DNA from 3 places in the Afipia dichlorophenoxyacetatis genome. Region 2 is predicted to be linked to each of the others. Evidence: predicted binding sites of a transcription regulator. Region 2 holds the regulator's gene; each other region holds the start of a gene.
The links. Region 2 encodes PhoB, which activates phosphate uptake and scavenging genes when phosphate is short. Its sites were predicted from a motif close to TGTCATNNANCTGTCAT; they were not measured.
Positions count from the first base shown of each region.

Region 1: a site for PhoB is predicted at 1,556-1,572, ahead of phnF (phosphonate metabolism transcriptional regulator PhnF). Genes of this name have one in related genera too.
Region 3: a site for PhoB is predicted at 1,471-1,487, ahead of phnC (phosphonate ABC transporter ATP-binding protein). Genes of this name have one in related genera too.

Region 1 is NZ_AP029250.1:1,598,472-1,608,026, forward strand. Features, by position in the region: gene phnE (phosphonate ABC transporter, permease protein PhnE) at 1-765, shown strand, start outside; gene phnF (phosphonate metabolism transcriptional regulator PhnF) at 775-1,500, opposite strand; gene phnG (phosphonate C-P lyase system protein PhnG) at 1,634-2,095, shown strand; gene phnH (phosphonate C-P lyase system protein PhnH) at 2,100-2,717, shown strand; gene ACZ5C3_RS07405 (carbon-phosphorus lyase complex subunit) at 2,721-3,827, shown strand; gene ACZ5C3_RS07410 (alpha-D-ribose 1-methylphosphonate 5-phosphate C-P-lyase PhnJ) at 3,824-4,699, shown strand; gene phnK (phosphonate C-P lyase system protein PhnK) at 4,699-5,481, shown strand; gene phnL (phosphonate C-P lyase system protein PhnL) at 5,489-6,187, shown strand; gene ACZ5C3_RS07425 (alpha-D-ribose 1-methylphosphonate 5-triphosphate diphosphatase) at 6,199-7,356, shown strand; gene phnN (phosphonate metabolism protein/1,5-bisphosphokinase (PRPP-forming) PhnN) at 7,353-7,931, shown strand; gene ACZ5C3_RS07435 (GFA family protein) at 7,940-8,365, shown strand; gene ACZ5C3_RS07440 (lytic transglycosylase domain-containing protein) at 8,526-9,500, shown strand.
Region 2 is NZ_AP029250.1:3,860,438-3,869,992, forward strand. Features, by position in the region: gene ACZ5C3_RS18085 (PQQ-dependent sugar dehydrogenase) at 1-605, shown strand, start outside; gene ACZ5C3_RS18090 (c-type cytochrome) at 751-1,032, shown strand; gene ACZ5C3_RS18095 (c-type cytochrome) at 1,049-1,615, opposite strand; gene ACZ5C3_RS18100 (PQQ-dependent sugar dehydrogenase) at 1,731-3,002, opposite strand; gene pip (prolyl aminopeptidase) at 3,110-4,093, opposite strand; gene pqqE (pyrroloquinoline quinone biosynthesis protein PqqE) at 4,083-5,291, opposite strand; gene pqqD (pyrroloquinoline quinone biosynthesis peptide chaperone PqqD) at 5,288-5,596, opposite strand; gene pqqC (pyrroloquinoline-quinone synthase PqqC) at 5,602-6,366, opposite strand; gene pqqB (pyrroloquinoline quinone biosynthesis protein PqqB) at 6,363-7,292, opposite strand; gene pqqA (pyrroloquinoline quinone precursor peptide PqqA) at 7,426-7,506, opposite strand; gene phoB (phosphate regulon transcriptional regulator PhoB) at 7,694-8,395, opposite strand; gene phoU (phosphate signaling complex protein PhoU) at 8,424-9,140, opposite strand; gene pstB (phosphate ABC transporter ATP-binding protein PstB) at 9,164-9,555, opposite strand, start outside.
Region 3 is NZ_AP029250.1:1,587,515-1,597,069, reverse strand. Features, by position in the region: gene phnD (phosphonate ABC transporter substrate-binding protein) at 1-570, opposite strand, end outside; gene phnC (phosphonate ABC transporter ATP-binding protein) at 613-1,425, opposite strand; gene ACZ5C3_RS07365 (LbetaH domain-containing protein) at 1,632-2,261, shown strand; gene ACZ5C3_RS07360 (alpha-D-ribose 1-methylphosphonate 5-triphosphate diphosphatase) at 2,280-3,476, shown strand; gene ACZ5C3_RS07355 (DUF1045 domain-containing protein) at 3,501-4,202, shown strand; gene ACZ5C3_RS07350 (SUMF1/EgtB/PvdO family nonheme iron enzyme) at 4,375-6,060, shown strand; gene ACZ5C3_RS07345 (DUF4399 domain-containing protein) at 6,075-6,500, shown strand; gene ACZ5C3_RS07340 (class I SAM-dependent methyltransferase) at 6,601-7,431, shown strand; gene ACZ5C3_RS07335 (class I SAM-dependent methyltransferase) at 7,492-8,319, opposite strand; gene ACZ5C3_RS07330 (tetratricopeptide repeat protein) at 8,504-9,555, shown strand, end outside.

The sequences.
Region 1 (9,555 bases), 2.3 Mb from region 2:
CTTATCATTGCGGCAGCGGCCATTGCTCTGTTTTTCTTCGGCTGCTGGTATCTGGAGATTTCGATCCACCGTCTGGTGACCGGATTCAAGCAGCTCGGCTGGTTCGTCATGCTGATGATCCCGCCCGATCCGGGCACATCGTTTCCGACATATCTCCATGCCATGGGAGAGACGCTGTCGATCGCGTTTCTCGGCACGCTGCTGGCGGCACTGATGGCGCTTCCCGTCAGTCTGTTGGCGGCGAAGAACGTCATCCCGTCCATCTTCCTGCGTTTTCCCGTGCGGCGCTTTCTGGATTCGATCCGCGGTATCGATACGTTGATCTGGGCGCTGGTGTGGATCAACGTGGTCGGGCTTGGCCCATTCGCAGGCGTACTGGCCATCGCGACGTCGGATTTCGGCGCGTTCGGCAAACTATTCTCGGAGGCGATCGAAGGCGCCGACCGCAAGCAGGTCGAAGGTATTCGTGCAGCGGGCGGCAGCAAGATGCATGAGATTCGCTTCGGGCTGTTGCCGCAGGTGCTGCCGGTGCTTGCCGGCCAAATTCTCTATTACATCGAATCCAACACGCGCTCGGCCACGATCATCGGCATCGTCGGCGCGGGCGGCATCGGCCTGCAACTGGCTGAACAGATCCGTGTGCTGGAATGGCAGAAGGTCTCGACGCTGATTCTCATGATCCTCGTCGCGGTTGCAGCAATCGATTTTGTCTCGACCCGGCTGCGCCGCGCGATCATCGGCCGGGCAGGAGAAGCCCGGCACTAATCTTTGTCACTAATTTTCGATGACGAACTGAACGCGTTCAGCGGCGAAACGCGAGCGTGATATGATCAATGGCTTGCCGTTCATTTCCGTATCGAGCTTTTCAACGACGAGGACCGGACGGCCGAGCGCGAGATCGAGACGCGCGGCGTCGGCGGCTTCGGCAATGGCCGCAGTGATGTTGGTCCACTCGCGGCGATAGTCGCGGATGCCGTAATGTTCCAGCACCTTGGTGATGGATTGCAGTTTTCCGTAAAGCTTGGCGCCATCAGGAAAGCGGTCCGCTTCGACCCATGCGGAGCCGACGCAAATTGGCATCCGGTCTGCTGTGCGCAGTGCATCGATCCGCAGCAAGGGTGCGCCGGTCTTGAGCCCTAAGTGTTTGGCGAGATCCTGCGGCGCATCTTCGATCGATGCATTCAGCAACTTGCCGCTGGCCTCATGTCCGCCCGCGCTGACGATCTCGGAAAAGCGTGTGCGCGAGCGCAGCGGATAGGCGATGCGCGGGGCTTCGACATAGGTACCGCTGCCGCGTTCGGCGCGCACCAGCCCACGTTCGGCGAGCGCAGCCAGCGCGCGGCGCACGGTGTGGCGGTTGACCCGATGGAGTTCCGCGATTTCGGTTTCGCCCGGCAGCTTGGAGTCGCGCGGATAGGTTCCATCGGCAATCGATTGCTCGATGGAATCTGCCACGCGCCGCCACAGCGCAACGCCGGTGCTGGTTTCAGTCAGACTCATGGATGCAACTGCCCCTCGCGGAGTGAGAGTCGCAACATACCGAAAATCATGCCGTCGTCACCAGATTGTCATAGCGCTGCGTTACGAAGTTGTCTATTAACATAGACAACTTGGAATCAGCAAGCTGGACATCATGACCCGACCGGAAATCAGTCCGCAGCAAACCCAACGTCAGCAGGCCATGGCCGTGCTGGCGCATATACCGACGGAGCGGATCGCTGCGTGTCTGGGCGAGGTCGATGTTCCGCCACATGAATCCCTGCGTCAGCCGGAGAATGGCCTTGTCATGGTACGTGGCCGGATTGGCGGCGACGGCGCGCCGTTCAATCTCGGTGAAGCCTCGGTGTCGCGCGCGGCGGTGCGTCTCTCCTCTGGCGAAGTCGGCTTCGGCTATGTGCTGGGACGAGACGGCGAGAAGGCGCGGCTGATCGCGCTGTGTGATGCGCTGATCCAGAGCGATGCCTTCAAAGAACGCGTCGAAGCAAAGGTCGTGGCGCCGCTACGCGAGGAACTGGCGAAGGCCCGTGTGCAGCAGGATGCTGAGACGGCTGCCACACGGGTCGATTTCTACACACTGGTGCGAGGCGAGGGTTGAGATCATGACACTTGCCACTCTTCAGTCCGGCCTTGGGACAGGCTTCGCTAACCCGGTACAATCATCGCAGACAGTGTTCCGCACCGTGATGAATGCCATGGCGCGGCCGGGGTCGGTTCATACGATTGCGGAAGAGGTCAAAGCACCCTCGCTGATGATGCCAGCGACCGCCGCAGTGGCGCTAGCGCTGTTCGATCACGATACGCCTATCTGGCTCGACCCGGCTTTCGCAACCGAGGCCGACATGGCGTCGTGGCTGCGCTTCCAGACCGGGGCACCGCTGACGTCTGATGCGTCGCAAGCCGCTTTCGCGTTGATCGCGAAGGGTTCGGCGTTGCCGGATTTTCAAGTGTTTGCACCGGGTACGCCGGAATATCCCGACCGCTCAACCACGCTGGTGGTTCAGGTGGAGACGCTGACCGCGGGCGACGAGTTCACGTTCAGCGGACCGGGCATTCAAGGCACATCGAAATTGCGGGCGGACGCACTGCCGCAGGATTTCGTCGCGCGCATGCAGGCCAATCGCGCGCTATTTCCGTTGGGCGTCGATCTGCTGCTGGTCAGCGGTGGCGATCTCGTCGCGCTGCCGCGCAGCACCCACGTTGCCGCGAAGGAGGTCTGAGACATGTACGTTGCAGTCAAAGGCGGCGAACGCGCCATCGAGAATGCACATCGGCTGATGGCGCATGAGCGCCGCGGCGATCCAGCGGTGCCGGATTTGTCGCTGGCGCAAATTTCAGAGCAGCTCACTCTCGCGGTCGATCGCGTGATGACGGAAGGTTCGCTCTACGACCGCGAGCTCGCAGCGCTTGCGATCAAGCAGGCGCGCGGTGACCTGATCGAGGCGATCTTCCTGCTGCGCGCATTTCGCGCCACGTTGCCGCGGTTCGGTATCACCGAACCGCTCGACACCGCCGACATGCAGGTGCGCCGCCGGGTATCGTCGACCTTCAAGGATATTCCAGGCGGACAGATTCTCGGCCCGACCTTCGACTACACGCATCGTCTGCTTGATCCGGCACTCGCGGCGGGTGAAGCCGTCGCCGAGCCAGCGCAGGGCACACCAAGCAACGAGTCGATGCCGCGCGTCACCGATATTCTCGGTGCGGATGGCCTGATTGAACCCTCTCCAAAGGAAGATCCGGATCAGCCGGTGGGGGATCTCACGCGGGAGCCACTCAGCTTCCCGGCGGATCGCGATCTGCGCTTGCAGAACCTTGCCCGCGGCGACGAGGGTTTTCTGCTCGCACTCGGTTATGCGACGCAGCGCGGCTTCGGCCGCACGCACCCGTTCGCTGGTGAAATTCGTTTTGGCGATGTCGAGGTTGAGTTCTTTGCCGAAGAAGTCGGCTTCGCCGTGCCGCTCGGTTCGATCGAACTGACCGAATGCCAGATGGTGAACCAGTTCAAGGGCTCCGCTACGGAAGCGCCGTGCTTCACCCGTGGCTACGGCCTCGCTTTCGGGCAGAGCGAGCGCAAGACCATGTCGATGGCGCTGGTGGATCGCTCACTGCGGGCACGTGAGCTTGGCGAAGAGGTTCGTGCGCCGACGCAGGACGAGGAATTCGTCATGTCGCATTCGGACAACGTGCAGGCCACAGGCTTTGTCGAACACCTCAAACTGCCGCACTACGTCGACTTCCAGTCCGAACTCGGACTGCTGCGCAAATTGCGCAAGGAATTCGAAGCGGCGAAAGACAGCGACAATACCCTTGCGGAGGCCGCCGAATGAACGCGCCGGTTTATAACTTCGCCTATCTCGACGAACAGACCAAGCGGATGATCCGTCGCGCGATCCTGAAGGCGATCGCGATCCCCGGCTATCAGGTGCCGTTCGCGAGCCGCGAAATGCCGATGCCTTACGGCTGGGGCACCGGCGGCGTGCAGGTGACTGCGGCCATTCTTGGCGCGGACGACACGCTTAAAGTCATCGACCAAGGTTCCGACGACACCACCAATGCAATCTCGATCCGCAAGTTCTTCGAGAAGACGGCGGGTGTCGCGACCACGACGGTGACGTCCGACGCCAGCGTGATCCAGACGCGGCATCGAATCCCAGAGACGACGCTGTCCGAGGATCAGGTGCTAGTCTATCAGGTGCCGATCCCCGAGCCGCTGCGCTTTCTCGAGCCACGCGAGACCGAGACGCGCCGCATGCATGCGCTCGGCGAGTACGGGCTGATGCATGTGAAGCTCTATGAAGACATCGCGCGCCACGGCCACATCGCGACCACCTATGCCTATCCGGTGAAGGTCAACGACCGCTATGTGATGGACCCATCGCCAACGCCGAAGTTCGACAATCCGAAGATGGATGATTGCGCAGCGCTGCAACTGTTCGGCGCGGGGCGCGAGAAGCGCATCTATGCAATCCCGCCTCATACCAAGGTGCGCTCGCTGGATTTCGAGGATCATCCGTTTGAAACCTATCGCTTCAGCGCGCCATGCGCGCTGTGCGGATCGACAGAATCTTATCTCGACGAAGTCGTGGTCGATGACAAAGGCGGACGAATGTTCGTCTGCTCCGATACGGATTATTGCGAAACACGCCGTGCGGACGGCCATCAGGGCGCGGGCTTCGGCGCCGACCATCAGGTGACATGATGCGCGACGACGATCAGCCACTTCTCATCTGCGAGAACCTGAGCAAGTCCTATGGCCGTCACCTCGGCTGCCGCAACGTCTCGTTCGAACTGTATCCAGGCGAAGTGCTGGCCATTGTTGGCGAGTCCGGCTCGGGCAAGTCGACGCTGCTGCAGATGCTGTCGACACAGTTGGAGCCGAGCGGCGGCCGGGTGCTCTATCGGATGCGCGACGGTGTTACCCGTGATCTTGCGACCCTTGGCGAAGCCGAGCGGCGGTTCCTGTTCCGGACAGACTGGGGGTTCGTCCACCAAGATCCCGCCATGGGTCTGCGCATGGCGGTCTCGGCCGGTGCCAATGTCGGCGAACGGCTGATGGCAGTCGGCTGGAATCACTACGGCAATATTCGCGACACCGCGTCGTCGTGGCTCGAACGGGTTGAGATTCCGACCGGCCGCATCGATGACGCACCGAAAACTTATTCCGGCGGCATGCGGCAGCGCCTGCAGATTGCGCGCAACCTCGTCACCGAGCCGCGTCTGGTGTTCATGGACGAACCGACCGGCGGCCTCGACGTATCAGTACAGGCGCGATTGCTCGATCTGGTGCGCGGGCTGGTCAACGAGCTCGGCCTTGCGGTCGTGATCGTGACGCACGATCTCGCGGTGGCGCGGCTGTTGTCGCACCGGGTGATGGTGATGAAGGGCGGTGAGGTGATCGAGACCGGTCTGACCGATCAGGTGCTCGACGATCCGCACCAGCCTTATACCCAGCTTCTCGTTTCCTCTATCCTGCCGGCGTGAGGTGCAGATGTCTCCGATGATCGAAATCTCCGGCGCGGCCAAGACTTTCACCATGCACCTGCAGAACGGCGTACGGTTGCCGGTCATTTCCGGCGTGTCGATGCATGTAAATTCTGGTGAATGCGTCGTGTTGGCTGGTCCTTCGGGCACGGGCAAGTCGTCAATCCTGAAGATGATTTTCGGCAACTACCGCTGCGATCAGGGCCGTATTGCCGTGCGTCACGCTGACAATATGATCGATATCGCGAGTGCCGAGCCGCGCGACATATTGCGCGTCCGCAGGCACACCATCGGCTATGTCAGCCAGTTTCTGCGCGCTGTGCCGCGGGTGGCGACGATCGATGTGGTGGCGGAGCCTCTGATTGCGAATGGCGTTGCGCGTGACGACGCCAAGGCCCGTGCCGGCGCACTGCTGCGCCGCTTGAATATTGCCGAGCGGCTCTGGGCGCTGCCGCCCTCGACCTTCTCCGGCGGTGAGCAGCAGCGCGTCAACATCGCGCGCGGCTTCATCTCGGATATGCCGATCCTGTTGCTGGACGAGCCGACGGCATCGCTCGATGCAACCAATCGCCAGATCGTGGTCGATCTGGTCGGAGAAAAGAAAGCCCGCGGCGTCGCCATGGTGGCGATCGTGCACGATGACGACGTGCGCAATCTGATCGCGGATCGAATTGTCGACGTGACGTCGTTCGCGGCGGCGGCATAAAAGGGGGAAGCATGAGTTCCGAACAAAACGAAACAATTCTCAGTAACGCCCGGGTGGTGCTGCACGACCGCGTTATCGAACGCGGGTGGGTAGCGATCGCGGGCGGCAAGATCGCGGAAATAGGCGAGGGCAACGCGCCCGGACGCGGCGAAGACATGGGCGGCGATCTCGTCATGCCGGGCCTGATCGAGCTGCACACGGATCATCTCGAGGCGCACTACATGCCACGCCCGAAGGTTTATTGGGATTCGGTTGCGGCCGTTGTTTCCTACGATGGCCAGCTTGCCACCAGTGGCATCACGACGGTTCTCGATTCGTTACGTCTCTGGAGCGAAGAAGGCGTCGAGGGGGTTGACGGCCAGGCGAATGTTCTGGCGACGGCGATCAGTAACGCGCGCGAAGCCAATTTGCTGCGCGCCGATCACTTCCTGCATCTGCGCTGTGAAATTCCGACACCTCGCGTCGTCGAAGAGGCCAAGGAGTTGATCGAGCGTCCGGATATTCGGCTGATGTCGTTGATGGATCACACACCAGGACAGCGCCAGTTCCGCGATGAGGGCAAGCTGCGCGATTATTATCGCGGCAAGACCGGCGGTCTCACCGATGCGCAGCTCGATGTGATGTTTGCGCAGCGCCTGGAATACCAGAAGAAATACGCGACGAAGAATATGCGCGACATCGTCGCATTGGCGCATCACCACAACGTCCCGCTCGCCAGCCACGACGATACCACGGAGGAGAACGTCGGCGACGCGATCCGCGATCGCGTGTCGGTGGCTGAATTCCCGACTACGATGGAAGCCGCGCGCGGGCTGCATCAGGCGGGCGTCCGCGTGCTGATGGGGGCGCCGAACGTCGTGCGCGGCGGATCGCACTCCGGCAACATCGCTGCGGTCGATCTCGCCCGTGAAGGGTTGCTCGACATCATGTCGTCGGACTACGTGCCCTCGAGCTTGCTGATGGCGGCGATGCAATTGCCGAAGCATGCCCCGGTGATTGATCTTGCCGCGGCAGTGCGAACCGTCACCAAGACGGCGGCGGAAGCCGTCGGACTGAACGACCGGGGAGAGATTGTTGCGGGCAAGCGTGCTGACGTGATCCGCGTGCATATGGCGAAGGATCTGCCTGTGGTGCGCAGCGTCTGGCGTGAAGGGAACCGGGTCGCATGATCGATACAGCCACACTTTCTGATCAGCGCGCGGGCCTGATCGGCCCCGGCCGTCTCGTTCTCGTTGTCGGCCCGAGCGGTGCTGGCAAGGATACGCTCATTGGGCTTGCGCAGGCGGCCTGTGCGGACGATCCCGGCGTCGTGTTTCCGCAGCGCGTGGTGACACGTGAAGCGTCTTCATCCGAGAACAATGCCGCCGTCAGCCCGATGATGTTCGGGCAGATGCTCGCGCACGGTGAATTTGCCTTCCAATGGGAGGCGCACGGTCTGCGCTATGGCGTGCCGCGGTCGATCGTCGAGGATATCCGGGGCGGTCGCGCGGTGGTGGTCAATGTCTCGCGGACCATCGTCGAACTCGCGCGCCGGTCCTATACCGATGTCACAGTGGTCTCGATCACCGCACCGCCGGACATTCTGGCTCAGCGCATCGCTGACCGCGGCCGCAGCAGCGATGGCCAGGTCGAGGGCCGGATCCGGCGTACGGTCGTTTCCGCCGAGCCGGATGTCGTCATCAACAATATTGGGCCCGCCAAGGATCATGCCGCCCAATTGTTGCGGACCATTCGGGGGCATTAGCAGGTGACGTGGTGAGTGACACGACTGTTCGGGCTGGCCAGTGCCATTGCGGCGCGGTGCGCTTCGAGGTGACGCTTAGCGACGGCTTCAACTCGATCCGCCGCTGCACTTGCTCTTACTGCCGAATGCGAGGCGCCGTCATGGTCATGGCGGAAATGGGTGCGATCAAGGTCCTGCAGGGCGAGGATGCGCTTACAAGCTACCGCTTCCATACCGGATCAGCGCAGCACTTCTTCTGTTCTCGCTGCGGAATCTACACGCATCATCAACGACGATCGAACCAGAACCTGTATGCCGTAAATGTGGCTTGCCTGGACGGGGTAAGCCCTTTCGATTTCTCTGAGGTGCCCGTCACGGACGGCGTCAATCATACGAACGACACCGGTCAACCCACGCGTCGGTCAGGCACCCTCCGCTTCATCCCGGCTGACTAACGGTTGCTGTCGGGCGACGACCACATCCCAGGTCGTTCAAGGACGTGCGCTGGGAGAGTTGCGGCGCAGGGTTGTCTCTCCGATCTTCTGCATTAACCAGCCATTAACCATAATTGGGGCAGGTTGCGGTTCAGGTTCCTGGGGAGCGGGCAACCAACCTATGTCGATCGAAACCCTTACGACGGGTCTTGATGCTGCGCGCACCAAGATCGCGAACACTATTAAAGGCGCTGCAAGCGCCACCGGCGCGAGCTTCGAATATCTCGTCTCAGCGGCGAAGATGGAGTCGAATCTCGACCCGACCGCACAGGCGTCGACATCGTCGGCGCGTGGGCTTTATCAATTTATCGAGCAGACCTGGCTCGGCACCGTCAAAGAGGCGGGCTCTGCGTTTGGATTCGGCAAATATGCCGACGCCATTACGAAGTCGCCGTCCGGCACCTACTCCGTCAACGATCCTAACGCGCGCAACGAAATCCTGAAACTGCGCGACGATCCAGCCGCGAACGCCGCCATGGCGGGCGTGCTGACGCAGTCCAACAGCTTCAAGCTCACCGGCGCGATCGGCCGCAGGCCGACCGACGGCGAACTCTATATGGCGCATTTCATGGGCGTCGGCGGCGCGTCCAAGCTGATCAGCAGCGCGCAGGACAATCCGTATGCATCGGCCCCTGCGATGTTCCCGAATGCCGCGGCCGCAAATCGCTCGATCTTCTACAATCGTGACGGCAGCGCGCGAAGTGTCTCGCAGGTCTATTCGGTGCTGACATCGCGTTATGATAGCGCGGCGAATTCGCAGACGGCGCGCATGGCCATGGCGTCGGCCGGCGAGGTGCCGGGGCAATCGCGCACGGGGAACGTGCCGGATAACGCCGCGTTCCTCGCGAACTTCCCGCAGGCGCGTACAGCTCAGTCATCACCCCAGGTCGAAGAACTGCAGACACCGATCTCGCCGACCTTCCGCTCGCTATTTCAGGCGGGAACGCGGCCCGAACCGGTATCGAACACCGTCCGAGAGCTGTGGGGCAACAAGGCCACGGCCAGCAACGCGGGAACGCCGAACGATCCGCCCAAGGACGACGGGCCGCGGGGTATCGGCCTGTTCAGCGATCCGACTGGGCGTTATAGCGGCTGATTTTTTTCCCCGGTTGTGGACTTTTCCTTCGCATTCCATGCGAGGGTTTCCCGCG
Region 2 (9,555 bases):
GCATTGGCGGCATCATCCGGATGGATCAGGATGGCAAAAACCGCGAGGTTTATGCTGGCGGCATCCGAAACTCGGTCGGCATGGACTTCAATCCGAAGAATGGTCAGCTCTGGTTCACAGATAACCAGGTCGACGGCATGGGAGACGGCATTCCTCCCGGTGAGTTAAACCGCATCACGCAGGCCGGGCAGAACTTCGGCTTCCCCTATTACGGCGGCGGTAAGGTCCGCACCGTCGAATACAAGGCCGACACACCGCCCGGTAACGTGGTCTATCCTGAAGTCGAAATGGACGCCCATGCTGCCGACCTTGGAATGATGTTCTATTCGGGCAAGTCATTCCCGGCGAAGTACCGTGGAGGCATCTTCTCGGCCCAGCACGGTTCATGGAATCGCACCGATCCGGTTGGTGCGCGCATCATGTTCACCTCGCTGAAAGCCGACGGCAGCGCCGATAAGACCGAAGTCTTCGCTTCGGGCTGGCTGACCTCGGACGGTGAATATCTTGGCCGCCCGGTCGATGTGGCACAACTGCGCGACGGCTCCCTGCTCGTCTCTGACGATCTCGCAGGTGCGCTCTATCGCATCACATACGACGGGAAGTAAAACCACCCACATCTTCAATTCTGCCGTGAGCCAACCCGCTCACGGCAGAGTTTTTCTCTTCAATGCTATCTAAGCTTTAGAGGACAATGCGATGACGGTACGGCGGCTTTCTTTCCCACTCCTGCTGATATCCTTGAGTCTCGCGGTGACCTCTGCTCACGCCGATGGCGACGCCAAGGCCGGGCGCAAAAAAGCCCAGCAGTGCGCCGCCTGCCACGGCATCGACGGTTTGTCCAAGATGCCGGTGGCGCCCAATATCGCCGGCTCGCCTGCCATGTATCTGGAAAAGCAGCTCAAGGCCTTCCGCTCCGAAGAGCGCAAGGACGAGACCATGAACGTCGTCGCCAAGCCATTGTCCGACGACGATATCTCAGATCTCGCGGCTTGGTACTCCGGCCTGACGGTCGACGTGACGCTGCCTAACTGATCCCCATAAGAACGAACTAGCGAACATGCGCTAGATAGTAGGCAAGATCGACGATCTGCTCGTCGGTGACTGGCTGAAGTACTTCGGCCATGGTGCCATCGTAACCATGGCGGCTATTGTCCTTGTACTCCCGCATGGTCTTGACGAGGTAGTCCTCACGCTGGTTGCCGATACGCGGCACATTGTCCTGCCCCGAGAAGTCTTGCGTGTGGCAAACGTTGCAACGATGCTGCTGGACCACCGCCAGTCCGCGCTGCATCCGTGCAGGATCGCCAGCATCAGCAGGCGGCGTGGGCTTCGGCAACGTCCCGATGTAATCCGAGAACGTGCGCAGATCATCATCGGTCAGATCCTTCGCCATCTCGTTCATGATGTCGAAGGTCCGCAGTTTTTCCCGGAACATATAAAGCTGGATCAGTGCGTAAGCAGGCCGCTGGCCGCCCAGGGATGGCGTGTTCTCGGTCTCCGACGTCCCCTTCTCGCCGTGACACGCAAGACACGGCGCAACGCGATCCTGAAATGAATCGGCTTTGGCAGCCATCGTTGCAAGGACGAACGCAAGAACAGTCAGGGGAATACGCATCAGCCAATCCAGGGTTTGTAAGCACAGAAGCTATAGAAGCTATAGAAGCTAAATGCGAAAAGAAAAAGTCGGGAGCATCCACACGCCCCCGACTTCGTTTGCTTTCAAGCGTTCGTTACTTCGAAGCCGATTTCTGCTTGCCGTAGCTGATGCGATAAACCGCACCATTCCAGTCGTCGGAAACCAGCAACGATCCGTCCTTCATCTGCTGCACGTCGACCGGACGGCCGAGATACTTGTTGTCTTCGATGAACCCAGTCAGGAACGGCTCGACCGACTTCACGGTGCCGTCCTTGTTCAGCTTCACCGCAACAACGTCGCCACCTTCCTTCTTGCTCTTATTCCAGGAGCCATGGCGGGCAACAAAGATGGTGTTCTTATAGCTGCCCGGGAACATGCTGCCCGTATAGAACCGCATGCCGAGGGACGCAGTGTGCGGGCCCATCAGACCGACAGGCGGCGTGAATTCGCTACAGGACTTGCCCCAGCCGAATTCGGGATCGGTGAAGTTACCCTGATAGCAGTAAGGTGCACCGAAATCTTCGCCAGTCTTGGTGACGCGGTTAAGCTCGTCCTGCGGGATGTCCTCGGACAGCCAATCGCGGCCGTTATCGGTAAAGTAGAGCTGCTTGGTTTCTGGATTCCAGTCGAAGCCGACCGTGTTGCGAACGCCTTTCGCGATCACCTCTGCGCCGCTACCGTCGAGGTTCATACGCCGAATCTGGCCGTGCGCGTCGTCATGAAGCACGTTGTTGCCCGGCTGTCCGACCGGCACGTACAGCTTGTTATCCGGACCAATCGCGATGAACTTCCAGCCGTGGGCTTCGTCCTTCGGCAGATTGTCGTAGATCATCGTCGGCTTTGGCGGATTTTCGAGGCTGTCTTCCACCTTGTCGATCTTCGAGATCTTCGACAGCTCGGCGATGTAGAGCGTGCCGTTATGGAAAGCGACGCCATTCGGGCGGTAGAGACCGGACGCGAGGACCTTGACGGTCTGCTTCCCGTCTTTGCTGCTGACGGCGTAAACCTTGTCGACCGTACGGCTACCAACGAAGACCGTCCCCTTGTCACCCTGAGCCATCGAGCGGGCATTCGCCATGCCGGAAGCGTAAACCTCGACATTGAAGCCTGCCGGCACCTTCAGCTTTGCGGTCGGCAATTTATCGGCGGCTGTCGGGATGGGAGGACCTGCGACAGGGGCCAACTTGGCGGCTTCAGCACTTTCTGGGCGTCCAATCAGCGGCGACCCCGGAGGAAGCGCGGGCGCAGCGGCTGGTGCCGCAGCCGGTGGACTGGCTGGCTGCTGGCTGTTCGCTGCAAATGCGAACACGCCCGTAAAGACAGTCGCGAGCAACATGCTGCGCGAAACAGACGAAAACACTCTCATATACTTCCTCCCTCTTCAAAACTTTTCATCGGAAGCCGATGCTTGCGCCGCGCACTCTCCAAATTTCTGGTGCGCTTTGCAATCAGAAAGTCCATTCAGTTCTGGCGCTATATGCCTGCTAGCTCTGCGATTGCCGTTGCCACAGCATCCCTGATGCCGGGATCGTAAAGGGAATGCCCGGCCGCATCGACAATGCGCAAGCTTGCATCAGGCCATGCTGCAGCCAGCGCATATGCAGTATTTGGCGGGCACAAAAGATCGTAGCGCCCCTGCACAATGATCCCGGGAATGCCATTCAATCGGCCAGCATTTGATAAAAGTTGTCCCGGCTGCATGAAGCAGTCGTTACGGAAGTAATGCGCTTCCATGAAGGGGGTCGACGGCAACGCGCGGGAAGAATTGTTAACCGAATCCAGATCCAATCGCGTCTTTCTAGGCTTGAGCTCGGAGAGAATGCGCTCAGTGTCATGCCAGGCTCGAGCAGCAGGCCCATGAATTGCCGGATCAGGATCAAGAATACGGCGCCAATACGCATCCAACGGCTGATCGCGCTCGTCTGGCGCAAGTAGGCTGAGAAAGTCCTCGTTCAACGCAGGATAGAACCGGCGTAATCCACCGGTGAATGTCCATTCCAGTTCTACACGTGTTCCTAGAAAAGTTGCCCGCAATACAATGCCGCTGACGCGATCTGGGTGGGCCTGTGCATAGGCAATCGCCAATGTCGCGCCCCACGACCCGCCTACAACAAGCCAGCGATCGATACCCAGCATTTCACGGATAGACTCCATATCCGCGATCAGATGAGGAAGCGTGTTCGCGTGGCGCGCACCCTTGGGGAGACTTCGACCTGCGCCTCGCTGGTCAAAGAGAACCGCATGGAAACGTTGCGGATCGAACAGCTTTCGGTGATCCGGCTGACAACCGCTGCCCGGCCCACCGTGGAGATACACGGCCGGAATTCCATCCACGCGGCCGACGGTCTCGACATAGATTTCGTGACCATCGCCAACCGGCAAGTGCCTCGTTGTAAGAGGGGCGAATGGATCAGCCTGCTTGCCGGATGGCACAGCCTCTCCGGCATCAGCCGCCATGGAGATCTTCTTCCGTTTCCAGCGTGCCGCCGGAGAAATTGCGATAGATGAAACGTCGATTATCGTTCTCGGATTCCGTCAACGCCGTCTTGAAAATCTCCTCGTGAACGGGAGATAGCGCGCAGGCGGGATCGGTGTTGCCGGCATCGCCCGTCAATGCAAAGGCCTGACAGCGACAACCGCCGTAATCGATTTCCTTGAAGGCGCAGCTCTGGCACGGTTCGGGCATCCACCCCGTGCCGCGGTAGCGGTTAAAGGCATCGGAATTTTGCCAGATCCAGGCGACCGAGTGGTCGCGCACCGATTCAAAATGCAGACCGGTGATCGTCTCAGCCGCATGGCAAGGCAGCACCTTGCCGGAGGGAGAAATATTGAAGAACTGCCGTCCCCAACCGCCCATGCACTTCTTCGGCCTTAGCGCGTAATAGTCGGGCACCACGTAGTCGATGGCGAGAATGCCCTTGAGCCGTTCCTGGGCGTCCTCGACAATCCGTGTGGTCTCTTCGATCTGCTCCATGGTCGGCATCAATGCCGCACGGTTTTTCAACGCCCAGCCGTAGTACTGGACGTTGGCGACCTCGAGCCGGTCGGCATCAAGATCAACCGCCATTTGGATGATATCGGCAAGCTGAAACAGATTTTGGCGATGCATGACCGCATTGACCGTCAGAGGCAGGCCAAGTTGCCTCGCCCACCCTGCGGCTTCGATCTTCTTCGCATGTGCGTTCTTGAGACCAGCAACGCGATCGGCAACGACCTGTTCGCTGCCCTGAAAACTGATCTGGACGTGCGATAGCCCGGCATCTGCCAGCGCCGTGAGCTTGTCCTTTGTCAGCAGTACGGCTGACGTAATCAGATTGGAATAAAGCCCAACGTCGCTCGCGTGCTGAACCAATTCGACGAGGTCTTTCCGCGCCGTCGGCTCACCACCCGAAAAATGGATCTGCAGCACTCCGATCTGAGCAAGTTCGCTCAGAACCTTCTTCCACTCTTCAGTCGAAAGCTCGCTTGCGTTGCGTTCCAGCTCGACCGGATTGGAGCAATAAGGGCATTGCAACGGACAGCGGTGGGTGATTTCCGCCAAAACAGCCAGCGGAATGCCAAAGGTCTCTGCCTGCGACTTGCGCGTCTCGAGGATCGCCAACCCGTCAGTGGGATCAGCGTGGACGGAGCTCGCGTCAGTCAGCGTCGGACTCATGATTTCGTGTCCTGTGCCTCAGCCAAAAATCCCTTATCCGCAAGATCCTTCAACATCGCGATCACATCGCCTGCGATCAGCGCTCGATCAGCCACATACTTTTCCGCCAGCGTATCGATAATCGCATCCACGCTGCGTATGCCATCGCAAAGCTGAAGGATCTCGACCGCAATGTCGTCGGGAGCGAGCACGCGCTCCGGTACCAGGATCACCCACCGCTGCCGTGTCTCGTCGAAACGCAGCTTCGCGTGCCGCGCCAGCACCGGGCGACTACTCTCAGTTATGTCGATCCGACGATTTCGCAATGGCTTCAACCCTGTTCCGGCACGAAGGCCCCCGGCGGTATGTGGCCTTCGACATAGGCATGGTACAGCGCATCGAGCTGAACCCACAGCACGTTGGTCTTGAAGATGAGTGCATTGCACACGGCTTCGCGCTGTTCCGGCGTGGTTGCATGCGCCTTGACGAAATCAAGCGCGAAATTGGCGTCGCGCGGCGCCTGTTCCAGCCGACGCTTGAAATAGCTCATGATGTTCGGATTAACGAAATCATAGTGCGCCAGCATCCCGGAAATGCGCTCCTCATGGAGATTTGGCGCGAACAACTCCGTCAACGACGACGCGATGGCCTCAAGCGGAGTCTTGTCCCGGACGAAGTGGACATAGGCGTCTACCGCGAAGCGTGTTGCCGGCAGAATCCCCTCCGCAGACTCCACGTAATCGGAGTCGAGCCCAAGCCCCTCGGTCAATTTCAGCCAGCGCTCAATGCCACCTTCGGTGCCGAAATTCCCATCGTGATCTTCGATGCGATGCCGCCATTCGAGGCGAATATTGCGGTCGCGAAAACGGGAAAGCACCACCGCATCCTTGATGGGAATGGAGCTCTGATAGTAGTAGCGATTGAGTGCCCAGGCTTGGACCTGCCCCTTGTTGAGCTTGCCGCCGTGCAGCAGCCGGTGAAATGGGTGCAGATTGTGATAGCGGGTTTCGCCGATGTGCCGCAGCGCGGCCTCCAGGTCTTCCGCACTGGCAAGCGGCGTCCCTTTCGCCAATGAAAAGGCGGTTGTCGTCTTCAAACGATAATCTCCATCCCGTCCGAGGGAATTAGCCAGCCTGCCGCTTCGACATGCGCGCGCTCTGCGGACTCCGGCAACAGCGCCAAATTGGAATTGTTGATGTGAAGAAAAACTTTACGGCCAATTCCAAGATCGGCAAGGGCTGCTATTGCGCCATCCGTGCCTGACATGGCCATGTGCCCCATTCGCTGCCCTGTCTTGCTGCCAAGTCCGGCTGCAATCAGCTCATCATCGCGCCAGACCGTTCCGTCAAAAAACACCAGTGGGGCGTTTTTCAGACGCAGCTTCAGCTCAGGGGTCATGGCAGCGCAAGCCGCCAGAAAAAAGAAGTATTGGCCGCTCTGCTTGTCCGAAATTCGCAGGCCGACCGTATCGCCTGCTTCATCGTCCAGCGCAGGTGCTGCAGCATCTTCCAGATACCAGGCACGTTTGCCAGGAACGAGGAATGGGAGGACTTCCAATCCTGACGGTGAGCCGTCCGCCAGCATGGGCTCGAAAGCAACATCGAATTCGATCGGTTCGCGGCCTACCCGCTCCGCGCTCAGGACATTGAAGATGCTGTTATCCCTGAGTGTCGAAAGAACGCGCTGATGCGCGTAGATGGTGAAAGGCCAGCCCTCGCGCAGGGACAATAACCCAGCGACGGCATCGACCTCGCCGTTGGTCAGAATCACTCCCGAGATCGGACTGTGGCGTAATTGATCCAGTTTCGGATGAAGTTGCGGCGTTGCAATCACCTGCTGACGCAGGTCGGGCGACGCATTGATCAGAAACCAGTGTTCGTTATCGGCGCTGACAGCGATCGAGGCCTGTGTGGCTCGCAAATCCGGTCGCTCGATCCGCGTGGTTCGGCAAACCTTGCAGTTGCAGTTCCATTGCGGGACGCCGCCACCAGCCGCCACCCCTAGAACGACAACACGCAACATCCCGACGCCTCCGGCATTCCCGGCTTGCGGAAACTAGACCCAGACACAACAAAGCCCGGTGCGAAAGAACTCCACCTATCGGGCGAGCCCTAACGCAAACCGGACCAATTGTCTTTTGCAGAAATTCGCAGACTTACTTGCGCGCCGCGCAGGCATACATGTTGATTTCCATGCCCACCGGCACTTCAACAATCTTTGGAGCTTTCCAGGCCATTTTGGTCTCCTTCCCAATTCATCCTGCGACTGGGTTTTTATTGCCCCGTCATGAGTCAGGTTAACATGGAGATGCCCAAAAGCGAGGTGCAATTTTGCTCCTAATCGGCACAAAATTGTTATCAGCGCCTACCAACGATTGCAGAGCAACATCTCTTTAATGCTGCTCTGCAGCAATCTTGTTGGGATTACTCAGCTTTGGCGAAGCGATCGTCCAAGGCATATCCGGCGCCGCGAACGGTCCGGATGGGATCCTGCTCCCGGCCTAGGTTCAGAAGTTTCCTGAGCCGGCCGATATGGACGTCCACGGTGCGCTCATCGATATAGATGTCACGCCCCCAAACACCGTCGAGCAATTGCTCGCGGCTGAAAACGCGTCCCGGGTGTTCCAGGAAGAACTCCAGAAGACGGTATTCGGTCGGTCCGAGATCGATGGGGCGGCCGGAACGAGCCACACGGCGCCGGTCACGGTCCAATTCGATGTCACCAAAGGCAAGAACCGTGGCAAGGCGCTCGGGGCTGGCGCGACGCAACAAGCCCTTCACCCGCGCCAAGAGTTCCGGCACCGAGAATGGCTTGACGATGTAGTCGTCCGCTCCGGTGGCAAGACCCCTCACCCGTTCGCTTTCCTCGCCGCGCGCGGTCAGCATGATGATCGGGATCTGCTTCGTCTCAGGTCTTGCCCGCAGACGACGGCAAAGTTCGATCCCCGACAAACCAGGCAACATCCAATCGAGCACGATCAGATCAGGGATGTGCTCCTTAAGCCTGGTGTCGGCGTCGTCACCGCGTGCAACGGTTTCGACATCGTAGCCTTCAGCATCCAGATTGTACCGAAGCAACGTGGTCAACGCTTCTTCGTCCTCAACGACAAGAATTCGGGCGCTCATGTCCGACCCTTCAATTTAAACCCTCTCATCAGCTGCCGGAGACAACTGTCGCAAAACTCGTCATATCGCCTTTGGGGCGCTGATCGACCATCTGTTGACCTTCGATCATGTAGAAGACCGTCTCAGCGATATTCGTCGCATGGTCGCCGATCCGCTCGATGTTCTTGGCGCAGAACATCAAGTGGATGCAGAAGCCGATATTGCGCGGATCTTCCATCATGTAAGTCAGCAACTCACGGAACAACGAGGTGCAGATCGCATCGACTTCCTCGTCGCCCTTCCAGACCGCCATGGCAGCCGGCAAGTCATGCGCCGCATAAGCATCAAGCACCGACTTCACCTGGGACTGTACCAGATCGGTCATATGTTCGAGGCCGCGGATCAGCTTCAGCGGGTGGAAATCGCTATCGAGCGCGGCGACGCGCTTACCGATATTCTTGGACAAGTCGCCCATGCGCTCAAGATCAGTCGCAACTCGCAGCGAACCGACGATCTCTCGAAGATCGACAGCCATCGGTTGACGGCGCGCAATGGTCAGAACTGCACGCTCTTCGATCGCATGCTGCAACTTGTCGATGTCGAGATCGGCGGCAACGACACGCTTGCCCAACGCGACGTCCCGACGGATCAGGGCGTCGACAGAATCAACGATCTGACGTTCCGCCAAACCACCCATCTCTGCGACGAGCCGGTTAAGCTCCTGGAGATCTTCGTCGAACGCCTTGGCGGTATGATCTGTTCCCATAATAATTCTCCACGCGATAAGCGTCAGCCGAATCGGCCGGTGATGTAGTCTTGCGTCCGTCTGTCGGTCGGCGACGTAAAGATCTTGTTCGTATCATCGAACTCGATCAGTTGGCCGAGATACATGAACGCCGTCTTGTCGGACACGCGCGCCGCCTGCTGCATGTTATGCGTGACGATCGCGATCGTATAACTCTCTTTCAGTTCCTGGATCAGTTCTTCGACCTTGGCGGTGGAGATCGGGTCGAGCGCCGAGCAAGGTTCGTCGAACAGGATCACTTCCGGTCGCACCGCGACCGTCCGTGCGATGCACAGGCGCTGCTGCTGGCCGCCCGAAAGGCTCAAGCCGCTCGCATTCAGCTTATCCTTGACCTCGTTCCAGAGCGCGCCGCCGCGCAACGCGGCTTCAACGCGAC
Region 3 (9,555 bases), 2.3 Mb from region 2:
AGAAAGCGCCAGCAGCGCGTTCTCATGGCTGCCGGTGAACACGACCTTGCTGAAATAGGATTCAGCATCGCCGATATTCATCTTGTTCAGCTCGAAGCGCGGCACGTTGTTACCCGAGGTCGAGTTCGGATCGACGAGGCCGAGGTTCTTGCCCTTCAGGTCGTCGATGCTCTTGTAGGGGCTCTTCGCCAGCACGAAGAACATCGAATAGTAGCCGGTGCTGCCGTCGATGTTGCGGTCGTTGGCGAAAGCTTCGGTCTTCACACCGGTGAGACGAGCGCGCGAGAACGAAGCCGAGCCGTAGCTAGCAATGTGGATGTTGCCGTTGCGCTGACCTTCGATCACCGCAGCATAGTCGTTGGCGATGCGGAGGTTCACCTTCACGCCGAGTTCCTTGCTGAGATATGCAATGAACGGTGCCCAGCGCTCGGTCACGCCCGAGGCGTTCTCGGCAGGAACAACAGCGAAGTTGAGTTCAGGATACTTGGCTTTCCAGTCCTGGGCGGAAGCTGCGGTCGCGGTGAACGCAAGCGCGGCCGCGCCGGCAAGAATAGTACGACGATTGAACATAAAGTCCCCCTGTTGTGTCGTCAGATAGTTTCGGCAGAAAGATCAGGCAGCCGCGACACTTCCGAGCGCGGGCGCCAATTCTCCGGGTACGAAATCCGGCGCTTCGTCCATCACTTCGCCGGCCTCAAGGTCGTAAAGCTCGCGGGCGATTGAGTCCGTGAGCATCGCAGGCACGCCATCAAACACCACACGGCCCGCAGACATGCCGATCAGGCGGTCGCAATACGTCCGTGCCAGATCGAGCGAATGGAGATTGCACATCACCGTGATGCCGAAGTGCTTGTTGATACGCAGCAACGAGTCCATCACGATGCGGGTATTGCGGGGATCAAGCGAGGCGATTGGCTCGTCCGCCAGAATGATGTCCGGCTGCTGGACAAGCGCGCGCGCGATCGCCACACGCTGCTGCTGCCCACCAGAGAGTTGATCGGCGCGCTGCGCCGCCATCGGCATCATGTCGAATTGTTCGAGTGCGGAGATGGCAACCGCCTTGTCGTCCTGCGCCCACATCTGGCTCATCGAGCGCCACAGCGGCACGCCTGCAAGGCGCCCCATCAACACGTTGGTCAGGACATCTAGACGGCCAACCAGATTGAACTGCTGGAAAATCATCGCCGAACGTGCGCGCCAGCGGCGCAGCTCTTGGCCCTTCAGCGCGGTCACATCGACGCCTTCGAACGTGATGCGTCCGCTGGTCGGCTGCTCCAGACGGTTGATCATACGCAGCAAGGTGGACTTACCGGCACCCGAACGGCCGATGACACCAACGAAACGTCCGGGCTCAATCGAGAAAGACGCATTGTCAACGGCCGTCTTCGTACCAAACCGGCACGTCAATCCGTCCACTACAAGCATTCGTCGGCTCCGTCCTTAACAGAGCCCCACCGCTAACGTGCGTATTCTACAGTTGTGTGACAGCGCAGATTGTTCCCGCGCACTTCTGTGTGCAGCGCAGAAGAGATTTGCCGTCACTTAATGTTCATGACATTGTCACGAAACACACCGAAGACACTACACACACCCTCATTCCCGCATCACCTCACTGCGAGATTTGACCGCCTATGGCTGGCAAGACACTTTCCGTCCAACCTTTCATCGACCCGACTGCAACACTACGCGACAGCAAGGCGGGCGCTTATTGCGAAATCGGCGCACGAACAACACTTCTTGAAGTTACGCTCGGCGATTATTCCTATGTCGTGAACGATAGTCAGATTGCCTATGCTACCATCGGCAAGTTCTGCTCGATCGCGGCGATGACGCGGATCAATCCCGGCAACCATCCCATGCATCGCGCGACGCAAGCTCACTTCACCTACCGCGCGAGTGCCTATTTTCCGGGCGAAACGGACGACGCGGAGTTCTTCGACTGGCGGCGGAGCCATCATGTGACATTTGGCCACGATGTGTGGATCGGTCACGGCGCCATCGTCCTGCCCGGCCGCAACATCGGCACTGGTGCCGTGGTCGCCGCAGGCGCGGTCGTCACCAAGGATGTGCCGGCCTATACAATCGTCGGGGGTAATCCCGCCAAGCCGATTCGCCGGCGCTTCTCTGAACGGGTCGAAGAGCAACTGATGGCGCTGGCATGGTGGGATTGGACCCATGACCAGCTTCGCACCGCGCTGCCGGATTTCCGGAAGCTGCCGGTGGAAGCCTTTATTGAAAAATACAACAACGCGACAACATAACGCGGGATCGGACGAAGCATGACGGACATCTTGATCGAAGGCGGACAGACGCTGATCGGCAACGGATTTGTGGATGATGCGACCATCCATGTGGCGGATGGCCTCATTTCGGAAACATCGTCACGCGCCGAACCCGCTTCGCTGCGTATCGACAGCCGCGGTCTGATCGCGCTCCCTGGTATCGTGGACATGCATGGCGACGCTTTCGAGCGGCAGATGATGCCGCGCCCTGGCGTCGATTTCCCGATCGATGTCGCGCTGATGGACAGTGACCGGCAAGCCATCGCCAACGGCATGACCACCGTTTTTCATGCCGCTACATGGTCGTGGGAGCCAGGCCTGCGCGGCACCGAGAATGCTCATCGTCTTGTCGACGCCATCGAAGACCTGCGTCCGCGCTTCGCAGCCGACACACGCTTCCACCTGCGGCAGGAGACATTCAACCTTGATGCCGAGCCGATGATCGCTGAGTGGATGGCGACGGGACGCGTCAGCTTGCTCGCCTTCAACGATCACATGCACATGACCACGGCGTCGATGAGCAATCCGAAGAAGCGTGCGCGCATGGTCGAACGATCAGGCCTCAGCGAAGGCGAATTCGATGCGCTGGTCGACCGGGTCATGAAACGTGCGGACGACGTGCCGGCATCGATCGAACGGCTGGCCGCCATTGCCCGGGACAACGATGTGCCGTTGCTCTCTCACGACGATGAATCGCCGAAGCAACGCGCGAACTTCCGCGGACTCGGTATCGATATCGCGGAATTCCCGATCAATGAAGAGACCGCGCGCGCTGCTATCGACGGCGGTGACTTTACCGTGTTCGGTGCGCCGAATGTGGTGCGCGGCGGCAGCCACACTGGCTGGACCAGCGCCGCCGAGATGGTGAACAAAGGCCTCTGCTCCATCCTCGCCTCGGACTACTATTATCCGGCGCCACTGCTCGCCGCGTTCCGCCTCGCAGCCGACAGGATTGTGCCGTTGCCCCAGGCCTGGTCGCTTGTTTCGGGAGCACCGGCTGCCGCAACCGGCCTGCATGATCGCGGCGACATCGCGTCCGGCAAGCGCGCCGACATTATCTTGGTCGATGCGCAGGAGGCGCTACGGCCTCGCATCGTTGCCGTGATTGCAGGCGGACAGCTCGCGTACCTCACCGAACCACAGCGGATGACAACGACAACCATGTCTCCTGCACGCAGGGTTGAACCAGCCTGAAAGCTTCGATAATTAAATCATCGCATGCCGCAGTATCCCCGTTACGCCATCTACTTCGTCCCCTCAGCCGACAGCGCGCTTTATCGCTTCGGCGCGGGTGTGCTCGGCTATGATGCCTTCACGGGAAAGGCGCTGCCTTTCGCTGACGGGATCGAAGCACAGATCGCGGACTGGAAGCAGATCACCGTCGATCCGCGCAAGTACGGCTTTCATGCCACACTGAAAGCACCGATCACGCTGGCACCCGGCAAGACCGAGAATGAACTCATCTCGGCGATCGAGGCGTTCATCCAAAAGCCCCACACCATCCCGGTGATCACGCCGGTTGTTCGCGCCATCGGCAGTTTCATCGCCATCGTGCCGAATGCGCCTTCACCTGACCTGCAGACATTCGCCGCCGACTGCGTGACGACGTTCGACGACTTCCGCGCGCCGTTGACACCAGAGGATCGCGCTCGGCGCAATGTTTCTGCTCTGACGGAGCAGCAGATCGCGTATCTCGACCGCTGGGGCTATCCTTACGTGTTCGAGGAATTTCGCTTCCACATGACACTCACCGGATCACTCCCGGTTGAGCGGCGCGACAGCGTGCTGGAAGTCCTGCAGAAACGCTTCGCTGCTCTTGCTCTTAGCTCAGTTACCGTCGAACACCTCGCACTGCTCCGTCAGAGCGATGGTGCGTCCCAGTTCACAGTCATCGGACATTGGGCACTTAAGCACGTTTGATTGTTCAACGTGTAAATGTACGTGACAGTCTTCCTGTCCTATCGACCATATGAGGTAATTGTCTGGATCGCCCATTCGGCGTAGCCTTTTGTTTGCCGGCCGTGCATCGCACGGAACAATAAATGATCGCTCGCTTGTCAATTGCGAGTTCCGATCAGCGAGGCGCTCGACAATGCGCGGCGAAATCCACCACTTCCGAACTGGGAATGACGGGGAGCATCCGCATGATCCATCCTCGCGCCGGCTGGCGGCGATCATTGCGGGTGATATCGCAGGCTACAGCCGCCTCATGCAGCTCGACGAAGACGGAACTTACGCGCGCGTCAAGCGGATCGAACGCGACCTCGTCGAACCGACTATCCTGGAACATCACGGCCGGCTGGTGAAAACCACAGGCGACGGCTTCATTGCGATTTTCGATAGCCCGGTCGAAGCGGTGCGCTGCGCCATCGTCATCCAGCAGAGCATGGTGGGACGCAATGCATCGCAGCCGCGCGAGAACTGGATCGTCTACCGCATCGGTGTCAATCTTGGCGACGTGATTGTCGAGAGCGAGGATGTCTATGGCGATGGCGTCAACGTCGCTTCCCGTCTCGAAGGCATTGCCAGCCCGGGACAGATCTTCATTTCCGGCGGCATCTACGAGCAGGTCAAACACAAGCTCGTTTGCGGCTATCAGTCGCTCGGCGACAAGCAGGTCAAGAACATCACCGATCCCGTGCGGGTCTATCGGGTGCTTCCCGATCCATCGGCGCTGATCGAAAACCGGATACGGCCACTCGCGGCGATGCTCGTTGCCGCCACTGTTGTGCTGCTGTCCGTTGCAGCCGGCGCGTTCTGGTACTTCGTGATCAAGCCCCGCGATCATCTGATCGCAAGCCGCGCACCCGCGCCGGTCACAGTGCCCGTACCGGCCGCCCCATCGCCGGCGCCGATCCCTGCTCCAGCAGAGACAACTAAAGCGCCTTCCGCCACGCCAACTCCGACAGCCCCGCCAGCAGCACCTCCGCAAGACGTGGCAAAGGCGCCCGCGATCACCGTAACACCTCCATTGTCGCAAGCTAAACCCACTCAAGCCGCCCCCGCGCCGCAAGCGGCTCCCAAGGCGCCACCAGCAGTGGCCGCTGCGCCAGCGGCGATCACACCTCCGCCCGTTGCAGCGAAGACGAATGAGCCGGACATGGTGCCGCTGTCCGGCGGCAGCTTCTCCATGGGCAGCAATGACGATCTCTCCGAGCGACCGATCCATCGCGTATCGGTGAAGCCGCTTGCAATCAGCAAAACGCCGATCACGGTTCGCGAGTGGAACAATTGCGCCGAAGCTAAGGCATGCTCGTTCACCGCTACAGGCCGCGACGACGCGCCGATCACAGATGTGAGCTGGAACGACGCCAAGCAATTCGTCACCTGGCTCTCCAAGGAGACCCAGAAGCCCTACCGGCTGCCGAGTGAGGCCGAATGGGAATACGCCGCGCGCGGCGGCACGCAGACCACTTACTGGTGGGGCGATCAATTTCGAAACGGAATAGTCAATTGCAAGAATTGCCTCGACGCGGCTGCCGGCGAGCAACCATTAAAAGTCGGAAGCCTCAAGCCGAATCCATTTGGCCTGCACGACATGGGCGGCGGCGTCGATCAGTGGGTCGAGGATTGCTGGCATAAAAATTACCAGGGTGCCCCTTCCGACGGTTCGGCATGGACCGCCGACGGCGATTGTACCTCACGCGTGATCAGATCGGGCTCGTGGCGTAATGACGCCCGCTCAACCCGCCCCGCAAGCCGCGACCGTTACGACGCCGTGGTGCGCTATCCGACCCATGGATTTCGGGTCGCCCTATCTCGTGAGGACAAGCCGTAAGGGAAGTGACAGCAATGGGCATCATCCGGATCATCGCGCTCTCGACGACGCTAACATTGCTGTCCTTTGCAGCTCACGCGCAGCAAACGCCGGCGGCGAAGGATGCCTATCTCTATTTCGTCTGGCCGCAGGATGGTGCGGTCATCAAAGGCGCGTTCTGGTGCCGCTTCGGGTTGCGCAACATGGGCGTCACCCACGCGGGCGATACTTTCGCCAATGCCGGCCACCATCATCTCCTGATCAATGTCAACGAACCGCTCAATCCCAATGAGCCCATTCCGCAGGACAAGTCCCACATGCATTTCGGCGCCGGCCAGACTGAGGCGCGCATCGAACTACCGCCCGGGAAGTACACGCTGCAACTGGTGCTCGGCGATGCCAAGCATTACCCGTTCGATCCGCCGGTCGTGTCCCGGAAAATTAACGTCACGATCCGTTAGGGCGGGACTACCGCGCGTAGCTTTGCGCTTTATATGTTCGCGAGAGCTTCTCGCACTTGCCTCTTTGCCAACTGAGGAAACGCAATGGGGGGCTGATGCCATGATCGCACCCGACACGTTCTGGGATTTCGAACACACTGGCTGGAACAAGGATGCCATTGTCACTTCGTATCACCAGCATCTCGGCGAGGTGACAGCAGGCTGCATCCCCAGCCTGCTCCAGGCCGTGAAGCTGAAGGCCGGCGACAAGGTGCTCGACGTGGCGTGCGGCGCGGGTTACGTCGCGGCCGCCGCGCACAAGATGAGCACCGAGGCGATCGGACTGGATTTCTCGGCGGCTCAAGTTCGCCTTGCGAGACAGACCTATCCACACATCAGATTCATTGAAGGCGATGCCGAGGCACTTCCCTTCGCCGAAAAGCAGTTCGATGCGGTCGTCAATTCGTTCGGCATGCCTCATGTCCCGCACCCACACAGAGCCGCAGCGGAATCATTCCGCGTGCTCAAGCCGGACGGACGGTTTGCTTATGCGTCATGGTGTGAGGCGAGCAAGTGCATCGGCATATCGATGGTCTACGATGCTATCCGTGAACACGGCTCGCTCGATGTCGGATTGCCTCCGGGACCCAATTTCTTCAGCTATGGCGATGTGAAAACTGCTTCGGATATGCTCAGCCGCGCCGGATTCAAGGACATTTCCGGGACAGAGATTCCGCTGGTCTGGCGCGTACCTTCGCCCGAAGCTTTCGTCGAGGCGATCTCCTCCGGCACCGTGCGCGCGGCGGCTGTTCTCAACCGGCAGAATCCAGCGAATCTTGAGAATATCAAACACTATTTGCGCAAGATGATTTTGAGCTTCGAGCACGACGGCGGTTTTGCCGTTCCAATGCCTGCAATGGTCGTCTCGGCACACAAACCTGTGCACCATTAGACGCACAAATGGAAAGCCCGCCTCAATCGGCGGGCTTCTCTTGTCCGAATATGATCTTGATCACTTCTTCACGATCACAACCTGAAGATACTCGCTCGGCACCACAATGGTTCCGTCGTCGGCCGTGTTCAAACGCCCGATCAACGCGATCAGATCATCATGCAAACTACGCTGCTTGGTTTCATCGAGCGCGGCAAATGCCTTGAGCGTCGGACCGTAATAGGTCCTGAACACATCAAGGAAATGCTCGGGCGAACGATAGCGGAATGCGAAGTGACGTGGCTGGGCCTGGATCGATGCCGCGCCGTTGCCGAACAGTTCTGTGAGCCGCTCGCGGGTCCCCCACAACGCCGGCGATTTGACGCCTGCCGGCGGCGGCAGATATTGACCGAGCGTCTTGAAAACCTGCCCGATAAAGCCCTGCGGCGTCCAGTTCGCGAGACCAATCCTGCCCTTCGGCTTGCACACGCGCAGCATCTCTGAGGCTGCCTTGTCCTGATCGGGCGTGAACATCACACCGAAAGTGGACACCACCACATCGAAGCTTGCGTCTTTGAACGGCAACGCCTCCGCGTCGGCCTCCTGGAACGCAATGGTCAAGCCCTCGGCGGCGGCGCGTGCCTTGCCGCGCTCGAGCAGCGCAGGCACATAGTCCGTCGACGTCACGTCGCACCAGCGCCTCGCGGCAGCCAGCGACACATTTCCGTTACCGGCCGCGACGTCAAGCACACGCTTTCCCGCGCGTAAATCAATCGCTTCGCACAAGTCTTCACCGACGATCTGCAAGGTTGTACCAACCACTGCATAATCGCCAGACGACCACGCACCATGCTGGCGCGTCTTAACAACGGCAAAATCCGGTCCGGGTGGAACTGCGGTCATGGTCATTGTCATGGCACTCGCTCCCTAAGAGTTGTTCAGAGTTGTAAAGCCCGCCTACGCGGCATGTGGCACCCTGACGCGGAGCTGTTTGTGCTGCTATGCAGTTTCCGCCAGATGGTGCAGAATCCGCATCGAATTTTTGACCTGAGCGCCGGTTGCGCCGATCCCAATTCTGGATTGGAGGCGAGCCATGAGTGTGAAGTCAGACACGTTCGCGGGAGCCGAGGACGCAACGCTGCACGTGCGGCATGCGTTGCCAGCGAGCGTTGCCCATGCCCTGCATTGGTTGGCCAGTCGGCTCGACGAACCCATCCAGCTCGAGACACTCGCGACGGTCGCCGGTGTGCGGCCGCGCACGCTGGAAGCGCACTTCAGACTTTACCTCGGCACCACCCCATTGGGCTGGGTGCGGCGCATGCGGCTGGCACGCGCGCGACAACAACTGTTATCCGCTGACACCAGTGCGAACGTGACCGACATTGCCACCGCCAACGGGTTCAATCAGCTTGGCCGCTTTTCCGCGCACTACCGCGAGCAATTCGGCGAACTGCCATCGGACACGCTCAAATCCGTTCGCGGACAGATGGCAGGCAATGACGATATCGTCGATGAAGCGATGCGCCTGAGCTGGCGAGCCTTGGGCTCAGCCTTCATGGTGGGACCGCAATCCTGCAGTGCGGCGCTGGAAGACGCCGAACAGGCGCAAGAGCTCGCGCCGCACTATGCATTGCCGAAAGCGATTGCAGCCTGGTGCTGGGGCCAGCGCGCGGCGCACAACTTCAACAGCACCTCGCAGCTTGATCGCGCGCAGTCGCAAAAATTCGCCGACGAAGCGGGACAGCTCGCCCCGCATGATGCGCTGGTGCTGAGCTTGTGTAGCGGTGCGCTGACGCTCAACCGCAAACTCAGCGCAGCCGACCAGCTGATCGAACGTTCCTTGACGATCGAGCCGTGGTCACCATGGGCGTGGCTGCGGCGTGGTTGGCTGTCAGGCTATCTTGGAGACGACAGCGCCGCGCTGCGCGAACTTCAAATCACGCTGCGCCTGATGCCATTCGAGCCGGTGCGCCATCTGGTCTTCATCGGCATCGGCTGCGCCCATTTCAACGCGGGGCGCTATGACCGCGCCATCAAATGGATTCAGGATGGCATGGCGGCCGGGCCGGAATCGTTCTGGGCTGAACGCGTGCTCGTAGCGGCCGCAGTCCATGCGGGCGCGCGGGACGAAGCGCGGCGTTGCGC